DNA from 3 places in the Sphingomonas sp. SORGH_AS_0438 genome. Region 2 is predicted to be linked to each of the others. Evidence: predicted binding sites of a transcription regulator. Region 2 holds the regulator's gene; each other region holds the start of a gene.
The links. Region 2 encodes LexA, which represses DNA repair genes until DNA is damaged. Its sites were predicted from a motif close to GTTCCNCNCTTGTTCT; they were not measured.
Positions count from the first base shown of each region.

Region 1: a site for LexA is predicted at 2,585-2,600, ahead of QE452_RS05855 (protein ImuA). Genes of this name have one in related genera too.
Region 3: a site for LexA is predicted at 1,864-1,879, ahead of QE452_RS14720 (putative DNA modification/repair radical SAM protein). Genes of this name have one in related genera too.

Region 1 is NZ_JAVIZS010000001.1:1,235,836-1,240,583, reverse strand. It holds gene QE452_RS05865 (TonB-dependent receptor domain-containing protein) at 1-992, shown strand, start outside; gene uxuA (mannonate dehydratase) at 1,100-2,263, shown strand; gene QE452_RS05855 (protein ImuA) at 2,619-3,407, shown strand; gene QE452_RS05850 (DNA polymerase Y family protein) at 3,322-4,748, shown strand, end outside.
Region 2 is NZ_JAVIZS010000001.1:1,813,924-1,818,671, forward strand. It holds gene trpD (anthranilate phosphoribosyltransferase) at 1-346, shown strand, start outside; gene trpC (indole-3-glycerol phosphate synthase TrpC) at 343-1,119, shown strand; gene moaC (cyclic pyranopterin monophosphate synthase MoaC) at 1,116-1,586, shown strand; gene QE452_RS08380 (molybdopterin molybdotransferase MoeA) at 1,583-2,764, shown strand; gene lexA (transcriptional repressor LexA) at 2,819-3,490, shown strand; gene QE452_RS08390 (hypothetical protein) at 3,619-4,044, shown strand; gene QE452_RS08395 (SDR family NAD(P)-dependent oxidoreductase) at 4,135-4,748, shown strand, end outside.
Region 3 is NZ_JAVIZS010000001.1:3,130,567-3,135,314, forward strand. It holds gene QE452_RS14715 (chloride channel protein) at 1-584, shown strand, start outside; gene QE452_RS14720 (putative DNA modification/repair radical SAM protein) at 610-1,860, opposite strand; gene QE452_RS14725 (AAA family ATPase) at 2,095-4,748, opposite strand, start outside.

The DNA of each region.
Region 1 (4,748 bases), 580 kb from region 2:
CGGCCTTCTTCCGACGCAATATGAGCAACGCCTGCTACACCATTCCGAACAGCGGCAGCGAAGCCTATTGCACGTCGCAGGCCGCCAGCATCGTGGCGGCGGACAGCCGCACCGCCGGGTTCGGCGCGCCCTATACGGGCCGCATCCGGGAATATCGTGCCCTTCTGCCAAGTGCCGGGCTGGTCTGGCAGATGGACCCGGCGGTCAGCCTCTATGCCAGCTACAACAAGGGCTTCTCCGCCCCGACCACCGACATCTATTCCTATGACGACAAGACGATCTCGCTGAAGGACAAGGAAGCGGTGCCGGAAAGGACCGACTCCTACGATCTCGGCCTGCGCTACATCACCGGGCCGGTCCAGGCGCAGTTGGGCGGCTGGTACATCCGCTACGCCAACCGGCTGGTCACCACGACCACGCTGCTGGAAGGAGGCGGCACAATCAGCGCCAGCCGCAATGTCGGCGGAGTCGACAGCAAGGGGATCGACGCGACCCTGTCGCTGATGCCTACCTCCTGGCTGTCGGTCTATGGCTTCGGCTCCTATCTGCAATCGACGTTGAAGGAGGATGTGCTGGATGGCGCGACCGGCAAGGTGCTGATCGCGACCAGGGGCAAGGCGCTGGTCGACACGCCCAACTGGCAATATGGCGGTCGCGTCCAGGCGTCGCTGCCGTTCGCTGTAGTCGGCGTTTCCGCCAAGCATGTCGGCGACCGCTTCATCACCGACGAGAATGACGCCAAGTCCGCCGGCTATACCCTGGTCGACCTGGATGCGCAGGCGACGCTGGGTTGGGCCGGGCTGGACAAGACCTATCTCCAGCTCAACGTCACCAACCTGTTCGACAAGCGCTATTTCCAGCAATGTCTGGTCGGCCCCGCGCATCGCCAATGGCGGGTCGCTGAACTTCGGCAACGGGCGCACCGTGATCGTCAGCTTGCACTTCCAGTTCTGACGGTGTCTTGCACATCGGCCGCATCCGCGACCCTTTAAAGGGTTTCGGTACGGCCGAACTATGGGCATGAGCCCGTCGTGACGATACCGGTACCAAATGTCCGGGCAAGCGACAGGAGAATGGGGTGCAGCAGGCCGACCGCAGGATGATGACACAGACGATGCGCTGGTTCGGTCCGGCCGACCCGGTGGCCTTGCGCAACATCCGCCAGGCCGGGGCGACCGGCATCGTCACCGCGCTGCACGAACTGCCCAATGGCGTGGTCTGGCCGCTGGAGACGATCCTCGCCCGCCAGTCGATGATCCGCGCGGCGGGCCTGGACTGGGACGTGGTCGAGAGCCTGCCCGTCCATGAGGGGATCAAGACGCGGGGCCCCGACTGGGACCGATTGATCGACGCCTATCGTCGGAGCCTGCGCCATCTGGCGGCGGCGGGTATCCGCACCGTCACCTATAATTTCATGCCGTTGCTCGACTGGACGCGCACCGATCTGGCCTGGGCGATGCCAGACGGCGCGCTGGCGCTGCGGTTCGAGCTGGAGGCGGTCGCCGCCTTCGACATCCATCTGCTCGAACGGCCCGGCGCCGCCGACGACTATACGTCCGCCATGGTCGAGGCCGCCGCCGCCCGCATCGCCGGCATGGACGCCGAGGCGCGGCACCGGCTGGAACGGACGATCATCGCCGGCCTGCCGGGCAGCGAGGAAAGCTTCACCGTCGCGCAGTTCCGCGACGCCATCGCCGGTTATGACGGCATATCCGCCGACGATCTGCGCGCCAACCATGTCGCCTTTCTGGAGGCGGTCTGCCCGGTGGCGGACGAAGTCGGCGTCCAACTGGTCGTCCATCCCGATGATCCCCCCTTCCCGATCTTCGGCCTGCCCCGCGTCGTCAGCACCGAGAGCGACGTGGCCGCATTGTTCGCGCGGGTGCCCAACCGTTCGAACGGCCTGTGCTTCTGCACCGGGTCGTTCGGGGTCCGCGCCGACAACGACCTGCCCGGCATGGTCGACCGGCTGGGTGAGCGGATCGGTTTCCTGCATCTCCGCGCCATTGCGCGCGAGGCGAACGGCGCGTTCCACGAGGCACCGCATCTGGAAGGGAATGCCGACATGCCCGCCGTGGTCGCCGCGGTCAGCCGGTTGCAGCAGCGCGAGGATCGCAGCATCCCGATGCGCCCCGACCATGGCCATCAGATGCTCGACGACCTGACCAAGCGCACCAATCCCGGCTATTCGCTGCTCGGCCGGATGCGCGGACTCGCCGAGCTGCGCGGGCTGGAACGCGGCATCGTCCACGCGGGCGGCTGACCGGCATCACTTTGGGAGGGTTCGGCGCGACCGGAGGTCTGGGCTGGGCGGTGCAGCAGGCGAAGACGCGGTCATGGTCGCGACCGACCTTCCACAATCCGGCGAAACCGTGTGCCTCCCGGCCTTCAACCTTGATCCATGAGTGACGATCGCCGGGGATGCGGCGATCGTCCGCTGCCTTGGGTTGGGCAAAGCCATGGGGTGTGTCGATGCTCCGGCTGTTGCCCCTTCGCGATAATGCGGGCCAATGCGACGCTGAAGCCTCAAGCACGGCATCATCCTTTCGGTGCCGTAACGCCTTGACCATTGGCCGGTAAATCTGGAACATATAGCGAACAAATGAGTCGCTACAGCCATGTCCCACTTTGCCCCTGACGATCCGCCGGACGATCCCCCCGCCAAACGAATCGCTGCGCTCCGCACCGCGCTCGACCAGGGGGTGCGGCCGCGCGGGGCCGGCGTGCTGCCGTTCGGCGTGGACGCCATGGACGGGCGGCTGGCCGATGGCGGGCTGGCGATGGGCGGCCTGCACGAGGTCGCCGCCGCCGCGCCGACGCTGAACGAGGATGCCGCCGCGACGCTGTTCACGGTCGGCATCGCCGCTCGCGCCGCCGCGCTCAAGGGCCGGCGCGTGCTCTGGGCCCTGACCCGGTTCGACCTGTACGCGCCCGGCCTGGAACAGGCCGGCCTCGACCCTGCCATGCTGCTCTTTGTCGAGGCGCGAGAGGACAGCCAGGTGCTGGCGGTGATGGAGGATGGCCTGCGCCATGGTGGGCTGGCGGCGGTGGTCGGCGAGGTGAAGCGCGCCGACATGGTCGCGACCCGGCGGCTGCAACTGGCCGCGATGAACGGCGACGCGCCCGCCCTCCTCGCCCGCCACTGGCGCAGGCCGGCCCTCTGCCCGCTGGCCGAGCATTCGGCGGCGATGACCCGCTGGCGGATCGGCTGCGCGCCCTCGGTGCGGTTGCCGGCGCCCGGTGTCGGCCGCGCGCATTGGACGGTCGAGCTGACGCGCCAGCGCGGCGGGCCCGGATTCACCCTGGAACTGGAGGCATGCGATGCGACGGGTCGCCTCGCTCTACCTGCCGCATCTCGCGATCGAGCGGTTGCGGCGGCTGGAGCGACCACCGCACGCGCGGCCTGACCGGCCGGTCCGCATGGCGCTGCTGCCGGTGGACGACGATCCCGGCGCCTGCTCGGTGCCGCGCGGCGGCGGCTGGCGGCCCGGCGCGCGCTGGGCACGAGGGGAAGCGATCGAGGCGCTGCCGCTCCATCAGCGACCGACGATGCGCGAACTCGGCCGCCGATCGGAAGCGGCCGAGCATCCGTTCAAGCACATGACGCCCCCCGCCCCGACCGCGCCGCATCCTGGGGAACCAGTGCCCGAAGCCCGACCGATGGTGCTGGCGGCACAGGTCGGCCAGCGCCAGCTCGTGACCGCCGCCTGCCCCGCGGCGCTGGCGCTGGGGCTCGCGACCGGGATGGCGGTGACGCAGGCGCGGGTGCTGGTGCCCGCGCTCGACATCCGCCCCGCCGAACCGGCGGCGGACGCGGCATGGCTGGACGGCCTCGCCCGTCATGCCGTGCGCCACTGGACGCCGATCGCCGCGCCCGACGGCCCGCAGGGCCTGTGGCTGGACCTGAGCGGCGTCGCGCACCTCCATGGCGGCGAGGCGGGGCTGTGTCGGCGGCTGCTCGATTTCTGCCGGCGGCTGGGCTTTTCCGCGCGAGTGGCGGTGGCCGGCACGCCGGGGGCGGCCCATGCGCTGGCCCGGTTCGGCGGTCAGCCCATCCTGCGGATCGCCAACGGCCATGAGGCGCAGGCGCTCCGCGCCCTGCCCCCGGCCGCGCTGCGCCTGACGCCGGAGGCCTGCACCGCCGCCGGCCGGTTCGGGCTGGAGCGGATCGGCGACCTGATCCCGATGCCGCGTGGACCGCTGGCGCGCCGACTGGGCCTCGCCACGGTGAGGCGGCTGGACGAGGCATTGGGCCGCATACCCGAACCGATCGCGCCCGTCCTCGCCCCCGACACCCCGCGCGCCGAGCGCCGGCTGCTGGAGCCGATCGGCACGGCGGACGCGATCGCGCAGGTGATCGGCGACCTGCTCGCCGATCTGGTCGAGCGGTTGCGCGACCGGGGACTGGGCGCGCGGATGCTGCTGCTGATCCTCGACCGGATCGACGGGAGCGAGCAGCGACTGGCGATCGGCACCGCACGCGCCAGTCGGGACGCGGCGCATCTCGCCCGCCTCTTCGCCTTGCGCATCGACCGGATCGATCCCGGCGAGGGGATCGAGACGATGCGCCTCGCCGCGACCCGCACCGATCCGCTGGGCGCGACGGCGCTGGGAGCGAGCCTGGCCGGGGACGATGCCCCCGCCGACGTCGCGACGCTGGTCGACCAGATCGCCGGCCGGGTCGGAGGGGCTGCGCTGTTCACCGCCGCACCGGTCGAAAGCGACGTGCCCGAACGCGCGGTTCGCCG
Region 2 (4,748 bases):
GGGTGAGGAAGGGCTGGACGAACTGTCGGGAGCCGGCGCCAGCATCATGGTATCGGTCGGCCGCGCATCCATGCCCGCCCGCGTCACGCCGGAGGATGCCGGCCTGACCCGCCATCCGATCGACTCGATCCGGGGCGGCGACGCGCGCCACAACGCCGCGGCGCTGAACGCCCTGTTGCACGGCGAGGCCGGCCCCTATCGTGACGCGGTGCTGCTCAATGCGGCGGCCGCCCTGGTGCTGGCCGAGCGGGCCGCCACCCTGGCCGATGCCGTGCCGATCGCCACCGAGGCGCTCGACAGCGGCGCGGCGCATCGTCTCCTGACTGCCTGGATCGCCTATTCATGACCATCCTCGACACGATCATGGCGCATAAGCGCGGCGAGATCGCCGCCCGCAAGGCGCGCACCAGCGATGCCGATCTCGCCGCGCGGATCGCCGCCGCCGAACCCCCGCGCGGCTTCCGCGCCGCGCTCGACGCGAAGCCGGGTCATGCGCTGATCGCCGAGGTGAAGAAGGCCAGCCCGTCCAAGGGCCTGATCCGCGCCGATTTCGACGCGCCGGCCCATGCCCGCGCCTATCAGGCGGCCGGTGCCGCCTGCCTGTCGGTGCTGACCGACGAGCATTTCTTCCAGGGCGCCGACGCGTATCTGATCGCGGCGCGGGCGGCGGTGACGCTGCCGGTGATCCGCAAGGACTTCATGGCCGATCCCTGGCAGGCCGCCGAATCGCGGGCGATCGGCGCGGACGCGATCCTGCTGATCGTCGCGGCGCTGGACGATGGCCAGCTCGCCGAGATCGAGGCGGCGGCGATGGAGCTGGGCATGGACTGCCTGGTCGAGGTGCATGACGAGGCCGGACTGGAGCGGGCGCTCCGCCTCCGCTCGCGGCTGATCGGCTGCAACAATCGCGACCTGCGCGACTTCTCGGTCGACGTATCCCGCTCCTACCGGTTAAAGGCCCTGGCCCCGGCCGACTGCACCTTCGTCGCCGAAAGCGGCCTGAACAGCCGCGCCGATCTCGACGCGATGGCGGAACACGGCGTCCACTGCTTCCTGATCGGCGAATCGCTGATGCGGCAGGACGATGTGGAGGCGGCGACGCGCGCGCTGGTGGCATGACCGGCCTCACCCATCTCGACGACCAGGGCGCGGCGCGCATGGTCGATGTCGGCGACAAGCCGGCAACCGCGCGCGAAGCGGTGGCGGAGGGACATATCCGCCTGTCGTCCGAGGCGCTGGCGCTGGTTCGCGACGCCTCGGCCAGGAAGGGCGACGTGCTGGCGGTGGCGCGGGTCGCCGGGATCATGGCAGCGAAGCGGACCGCCGACCTGATCCCCCTCTGCCACCCCCTGCCGCTCAGCCGGGTCGCGATCGATCTGGCGGTGACCGACAGCGGCGTGACGGTCCGCGCGACCTGCAAGACGCAAGGCCAGACCGGCGTGGAGATGGAGGCGCTGACCGCCGCCTCGGTCGCGTTGCTCACCGTCTATGACATGGTCAAGGCGGTCGACAAGGCGATGGTGATCGAGGGCTTGCGCGTCGTCGCCAAATCCGGTGGCAAGTCCGGCGACTGGACGCTGGCATGACGCTGGTCCCCGTCGCCGAAGCGCAGGCGCGGCTGTTCGCGCTGGCCGACCCCGTCTCGACGGAGACGCTGCCGATCCGGCAGGCCGCCGGCCGCTGGGCCGCGGCCGATATCGCCGCGCGCCGGACGCAGCCGGTGGCCGACCTGTCGGCGATGGACGGCTATGCGATCCGCTTCGCCGACCTGCCCGGCCCCTGGCGCGTGACCGGCGAAAGCGCGGCCGGCCGCCCCTTCGCCGGGACGGTCGCGGCGGGCGAGGCGGTGCGCATCTTCACCGGCGCCGCCCTGCCCGATGGCGCCGACACGGTGCTGGTGCAGGAAGAGGCGGCGCGCCAGGGCGAGCGCCTGATGCTGGGTGGCGAAGGTCCGGCGCATCGTGGCCGCAACGTCCGCGCGCGCGGGCTCGACTTCCATGACGGCGACCGGCTGATCGCGGCGGGCGAGCGGCTGACCCCGGCGCGGATCGCGGTGGCGGCGACCGGGGGCCAGGGCCGCCTGCCCGTGCGGCGCGCGGTCCGCGTCGCGCTGGCGGCGACGGGCGACGAGCTGGTGCCGGCGGGCGGGCCGATCAGTGGCGCGCAGCTGCCGGAATCGAACGGGGCGATGCTGGCGGCGATGCTGGCCGACCTGCCGGTCGAGATCGTCGATCTCGGCATCCTGCCCGACCGGCTGGACGTGCTGACCGAGGCGTTCCGATCGGTCGAGGCCGACCTGCTGGTGACGACCGGCGGCGCATCGGTGGGCGACCATGACCTGGTGCGGCCGGCGCTGCTAGCGGCGGGCGGTGAAATCGATTTCTGGCGCATCGCGCTTCGCCCCGGCAAGCCGATGATGGCGGGGCGTCTGAGTCAGGCGCTGGTGCTGGGGCTGCCGGGCAATCCCGTCTCCGCCTTCGTCACCGCGACCCTGTTCGTCCGGCCGCTGATCGCGCATCTCGCCGGAGCGGCCGATCCGCTGCCCGTCACGACCCATGCGTTGCTCGGCGAGGACCTGCCCGCCAATGGCGGCCGCACCGATTATCTGCGGGCGCGGCTGGAGGATGGGCGTGCCTATGCCTCGACGATCCAGGACAGTTCGATGCTGCTGACCCTGGCCCGATCGACCTGCCTGATCCTGCGTCCCGCGCATGCGCCTGCCGCCAGAGCGGGCGAATCGGCGGAAATCCTCGTCATCGCTTGACCGCAAGCAAATTGTTCCGTATCGGTTCCGTGTCTGTTCCGGACGGAGAGAGCCATGCTCACGCGCAAGCAGCACGAACTGATCTGTTTCATTAACGATCGCCTTGCGGAGACGGGTGTTTCTCCGTCCTTCGAGGAGATGAAGGACGCGCTCGACCTCAAGTCAAAATCGGGCGTGCACCGGCTGATTTCCGCGCTGGAAGAGCGCAATTTCATCCGCCGTCTGCCCAACCGGGCCCGCGCGCTGGAAGTGCTGCGGATGCCGGAACGGCCGGAGAAGGTGGAAACTTCCGCCGCTGCGCCGACGCCGGCGGCCAAGGCGACGCCCGCCGCCCCCGCCAATGACGTGGTCGAGATCCCCCTGCACGGCCGGATCGCGGCCGGCGTGCCGATCGAGGCGTTCGAGGGATCGACGATGTTGTCGGTCCCCGCCGCCCTGCTCGGCACCGGCGATCATTATGCGCTGGAAGTGGCCGGTGACTCGATGGTCGAGGCCGGCATCCTCGATGGCGACTACGCGCTGGTCCGCCGGCAGGAGATCGCCCGCGATGGCGAGATCGTCGTCGCGCTGATCGAGGATGTGGAGGCGACGCTGAAATATTTCCGGCGGGAGGGTGCGATGGTGCGGCTCGACCCGGCCAATCGCGCCTATGATCCCCAGCGCTACGCCCCGCAGCAGGTGCGGATCCAGGGCAAGCTGGCGGGCATCCTGCGCCGCTACGACTGAATAAGGGAGCGGGTGGCGGGTATCCGGTCGGAGCCGCCACCCGGTTCGCTTGCGAAACCAAGTCCGTAGCGGGACGTTAGGGGGCGACGCGAACGTTTTTCGCGCTCGCAATCGCAGGAGAAATCCCGATGAAGTTCTTTCTTCTCGCCGCCACGGCGATGATCGCCGCGCCGGTGATGGCGCAGGATATGCAGGCCGCCCCCCAGACCCAGGCCCCGATGCAGGACCCAGCGGCGCAGACCCCGCCAGCTGATCCGGCCGCCCCTGCCGACCCGGCCATGCCCGCCGATCCGGCGATGCAGCAGCAGACCCCGCCCCCGGGCGCGACGCCGCCCGCCACACCGACGGCCGCTCCCGGCGGCATGAGCACCGGTGATCCGGTCGGCGGCTATCAGCCCGCCGGTCCTGCCGCCCCTCCGGGCGCGACCGTGAACGGTGGCGTGGTGCCGTCGGTCGCACCGTCGCAGGCCTTCCCGGCACCGGCCCCGCTTGCCAGCTACCCGATCTGCAAGAAGGGTCAGTATGACAAATGCCGCCAGCGGGGCGGCAAGTAAGATCAGGGCGATCGATTGGGCGCAGCGGTTGCCACCGCTGCTCCCCGGCTTCTAGAAAGGGCGCTCCACGATGCGGGAGCGCCCTTTTCCATGTCCATTCGGTTCGACGATCAGGTTGCCATCGTCACGGGGGCGGGCGGAGGCCTGGGCCGTGCCTATGCGCTCGAACTGGCGCGTCGCGGCGCCAAGGTGGTCGTCAATGACCTGGGCGGCGGGTCGGACGGCACCGGCCAGTCCGATGCGGCCGCCGCCGTGGTGGCGGAGATCGTGGCCGCCGGGGGCGAGGCGATGGCCGATGGCGGCAGCGTCGCCGACGCGGACCAGATGGCGTCGATGGTCGCGCGGGCCTGCGACCGGTGGGGCGGCGTCCATGTCCTCATCAACAATGCCGGTGTCCTGCGCGACAAGAGCTTCGCCAAGATGACGCCCGCCGATTTCGAGTTCGTGGTGCGCGTTCACCTGCTCGGCTCGGCCTTCGTCACCAAGGCGTGCTGGGACATCTTCCGAGCGCAGAATTACGGACGGGTCCTCATGACCTCGTCGTCGAGCGGGCTGTTCGGCAATTTCGGACAGGCCAATTACGGCGCCGCCAAGCTCGGCATCGCCGGCCTGACCCGAACGCTGGCGATCGAAGGGACGAAGAACGATATCCGCGTCAACACACTCGCACCGACCGCCGGCACGCGCATGACCGAGGGCCTGTT
Region 3 (4,748 bases), 1.3 Mb from region 2:
CGATGACGATGCTGGTGCTGGAGGCGACCGGCAATTTCAGCCTGACCGGCGCGGTGCTGGCCGCGTCGCTGGTGTCCTCGACGATCGTGCGGCAGTTCTTCGGCTATTCCTTCTCCACCTGGCGGCTGCACCTGCGCGGGGAGACGATCCGCAGCCTGCGCGACGTGGGATGGGTCAAGTCGCTGACGGCGGGGCGGATGATGCGGCGTCAGCCGAACATGATCGCCGGCAGCGCCACCGTCGCCGAATTCCGCCGCCGCTTTCCGCTGGGGGCGACCAAGCGCGTCATCCTGCTCGACGCCACCGACCATTATGCGGGCATCGTCGACCCGGTCGCGGTGCATGACGGCATGGTCGGCGCGGACCGGCCGGTCATCGACCTGGCGCAGGGGCGCGACCAGGTCCTGCGACCGGACATGGACATCCGGGCCGTCATGGCGCTGTTCGACGCGACCCGGCGCGAGGAACTGGCGGTGGTCGACGATCAGGGCAATGTGCTGGGCCTGGTGACCGAGGCGCATGTCCGCCGCCGCTATGGCGAGGAGGTGGAGAAGAGCCAGCGCGAACTGTTCGGCGAGGCCTGACGCCCCGCCCGGCCGGTCCGCCCGGCTATGCCGCGAACAATTCCAGCTGCTGCTTCTTCTTCGGCGCGACCAGCGGCTTCAGATCCTCACGCTCGGCCAGCGACACCGGCCGCCAGTCCTCGGCGATCAGGAACGGGCGCAGCTTGGCGATCGACACGGTCAGCCGCGCGACATCGTCCAGCCGCAGCCGCCGCCAGCGCCGGCTCGCCAGGATCGCGTCGACCGCCTTCACCCCCAGGCCCGGCACGCGCAGCAAGGCCTCGCGCGGGGCGCGGTTGACGTCGACCGGGAAACGGTCGCGGAACTTGAGCGCCCAGGCCAGCTTGGGATCGATGTCGAGCGGCAACATGCCCGTCTCCGCATCCGCCGCCGCGACCACCTCATGCGGCTGATAGTCGTAGAAACGCATCAGCCAGTCCGACTGGTAGAGGCGATGCTCGCGCATCAGCGGCGGCCGTTGCAGCGGCAGCACCGCCGACGCGTCGGGGATCGGGCTGAACGCCGAATAATAGACGCGGCGCAGGCCGAACCGGTCGTAGAGCGTCGACGCGCGCAACACGATATCGCCATCGGTCGCGGCATCCGCGCCGACGATCATCTGGGTCGACTGCCCGGCCGGGGCGAATTTCGGCGCATTGCGATATTTCTTGCCCGCATCGCGCTGGTCGGCGATCGCGCCCTTCACCTCGGCCATCGCGCCCTCGATCCGGGCGCCGTCCTTCTCGGGCGCGAGCCGCTTCAACCCGCCCGCCGTCGGCAGCTCGACATTGATCGAGACTCGGTCGGCATGGAGCCCGGCCTGGTGGATCAGCTCGGGATCGGCGTCGGGAATGGTCTTAAGATGGATATAGCCGCGGAAGTGATGATCCTCGCGCAGCGACCGCGCGACCTCGACCATCTGTTCCATCGTATAGTTAGGCGACCGGATGATCCCCGAGGACAGGAACAGCCCCTCGATATAGTTGCGCTTGTAGAAGGAGATGGTGAGGTTCACCACCTCCTGCGCGGAGAAGCGGGCGCGGCGGACGTTCGACGACTTGCGGTTGATGCAATAATGGCAGTCGAAGATGCAGCTGTTGGTCAGCAGGATCTTGAGCAACGAGATGCAGCGGCCATCGGGCGCATAGGCATGGCAGATGCCCATTCCCTCGGTCGAGCCCAGCCCCTTGCCGTCGCGGCTGTTGCGCTTGGCGGTGCCGGACGACGCGCAGGACGCGTCATACTTTGCGGCATCGGCGAGAATCGCCAGCTTTTCACGGGTGTCGAGCTGCGCCATCCCGTTCCAAATATGTTCTGACGCCCCCGGTCGCAAGGCGCGACCCGCCCGCCCGGTAACCTGCTTTACCGCAGGGGAAGGCGGAAAAAAGGGGGGCGACCCGTGGGGCCGCCCCGTAGTTCAGGGAATGTGTCGCGCGGACAAAAGGGGGAGAACCGCGGCGACCGTCTCCTTCTGACAGCCAGATGTTGCGAAACTATGTCCGTGGCGCGAGAAAGTGTAACCGGATGTATCCTATTCGGCGGCGAGCAGCGTTTCCGCCGCCTGGAGATCGACCGAGACCAGCCGGCTGACCCCGCGCTCGATCATCGTCACGCCGAACAGGCGGTGCATCCGGCTCATCGTCACCGCATTATGGGTGACGATCAGGTAGCGCGTATCGGTATCCTGGACCATGCGGTCGAGCAGCCCGCAGAACCGGTCGATATTGGCATCGTCCAGCGGCGCGTCGACCTCGTCCAGCACGCAGATCGGCGCGGGGTTGGTCAGGAACAATGCGAAGATCAGCGCGACGGCGGTCAGCGCCTGTTCGCCGCCCGACAACAGGGTCAGCGATTGCAGCCGCTTGCCGGGTGGCTGCGCCAATATCTCCAGCCCCGCCTCCAGCGGATCGTCCGAGTCGACCAGCGCCAGATGCGCCGCGCCGCCATCGAACAGGGTCGCGAACAGCCGCCGGAAATGCGCGTCCACCGCCTCGAACGCGGCGCGCAGCCGTTGCCGCCCCTCGCGGTTCAGCGTTGCGATCGACCCGCGCAGCGCCGCCACCGCCTCGCCCAGTTCGACGCGTTCCGCCGCGGCGCTGGCCCCCGCCGCGTCCAGTTCGGCCAGTTCGCGCTCGGCGACCAGATTGACCGGGCCGATCCGCTCGCGCTCCTGCACCAGCCGCTCGTGCATGGCGGTCTCCGCCGCCGGATCGCCCACCTCCGCGCCGGCGAACCCAAGTCGCTCGGGCAGCACCGGGGCGGGGCATTGGAAACGCTCACCCGACAGGCGACCGATCTCGACCCGGCGCTGCTCCTGGCTCTCCACCCGCGCCGTCGCCGCCGCCCGCGCCTCGCGCGCCGTGCCCAGCCGGTCGATCGCCTGGCGGTGCGCCACCTCCGCCGCGTGGAGCGCCGCCTCCGCCGTCGCCTCGGCGGTGGCGAGCAGGTCGGCCGCGCGGCGGTCATCGTCATGCGTGGCGGTCAGCGTGGCGATCCGTCCGGCCAGGGCGGCCGGCTGGTCGGCGAGCGACTCGGCTTCGGCGGCGATCTCGGCATCGCGGTGATCCATCGCGACGATCCGCTTCGCCGCCTCGCCCGCGCGGGTGCGCCAGTCGCGCGCCTCCGCCTGTGCCGCGACCAGCCGCTCGCGATCGGCCGCCAGCCGCCGGTCGAGCGCCTGGCGCGCGGCCTGCGCCTCCATCACCGCCATGCGCCGCTGCGTGGCCGTATGGCGCAGCGCCTCGACCTCGGCGGCGATGGCGCGCCCGTCCGGCAGGGCGGCGACGGTGGTTTCGGCCGCCGCCTGTTCCGCCGCCGCCTCCGCCCGCTCCCCGGCGATGCGCGCGGCACGCTGGTCCAAATCGGCGCGCTGCCCGGCGAGCCGATCGAGCGCGGCGGCGGCGCTGTCCTCCGCCCGCCCCGCCTCGCGCATCGCCTGCTCGGCGCGCGCCAGCGCATCGCGGGCGGTGCGCGCCGCGATCCGCGCGGCCTCGATCGCCGCGTCCACCTGCGCCCGCGCCGTCGTCGCCCGGTCGAGCGCCTCGACCGCCGCCGGACGCGCGTCGCGGAGCCTGGTCAGCCGGTTCAACCGTTCCAGCCGTTCCGCCGCCGTCGCGCCCTGCCCGCTGGCGCGATAGCCGTCCCAGCGGCGCAAGGCCCCGTCGCGCGTCACCAGCCGCTGCCCGACCGCCAGCGCCTGTCCGGCATCCGTCGCCGCCACCAGCACCTGGCGCAACCGGCGGGCGAGCAGCGGGGGCGCGGCGACATGATCCGCCAGCGGCTCGCTACCCGGCGCGGGCCCCGGATCACCCGGCTCGACCGCCATCGGCATCCACACATCGGGACTGGATTCCAGATCGTCGCCCAGCGCCGCGCCCAGGGCACGCTCATAGCCGGGGGCCGGCACCAGCTGGTCGATCAGCCGGACGCCGCCGCTGCGCCTGGTCGCCCGCTCCAGCGCCGCCACTTCGCTGTCGAGCGCCGCCAGATCGGCCCGCGCGGTCGCACGCGCCGTCTCCGCCGAATCGCGATCGGCCATGCCCGCCCGCTCGGCCGCCTCCGCCGCCGCCTGCGCCTCGCGTGCCGTCTCCGCCGCCAGTCCCGCTGCCGCGCGACGCTCGGCCGCCGCCTCGCGCTGCGCGGTCAACGGCGCGGGCAAGGGCAAGGCAGCCAGCGCCGCCGCCGCCTGGACCGCCTCGCGCTCGACGCGCGCCAGCCGGGTCGCCGCGGCCTCGCTGGCGGCGCGCGCCACCCGCGCCTCCGCCACTTCGCCCGCCTGCCGGCTCATGCCCTGCGCCAGCGCCACCTCGGCATCGCGCGCGGCCCGCTCCGCATCTTCCAGCGCGGCGACCCGGTGCGGCGCATCCTGCTCGCCAGCGGCGATGGCGGCGGCCAGCGCCTCCCCCTCCGCCGCCAGCCGGGCGAGCGCCGCCGCCGCATCGCCGGCCAGCGATCCCTCGCGCGCGCGGTCCTCGGCCAATCGCATGGCCGCCGCCGCCAGATCGGCGATGCGGCGCTCGACCGTCTGCCGTTCGCCGGTCAGCGCCGCCAGCGCATGCGCCGCCTCCGTCACCCGCTCCCGCGCCGCCAGCGCCGCGCCGCGCGCCGCCGCCACCTCGGTCGCCGCGCGACGCTGGGCCGCGGCGTCGGACTGTTCCGCCGCCGCCGCCGCCTCCACCGCCGCCG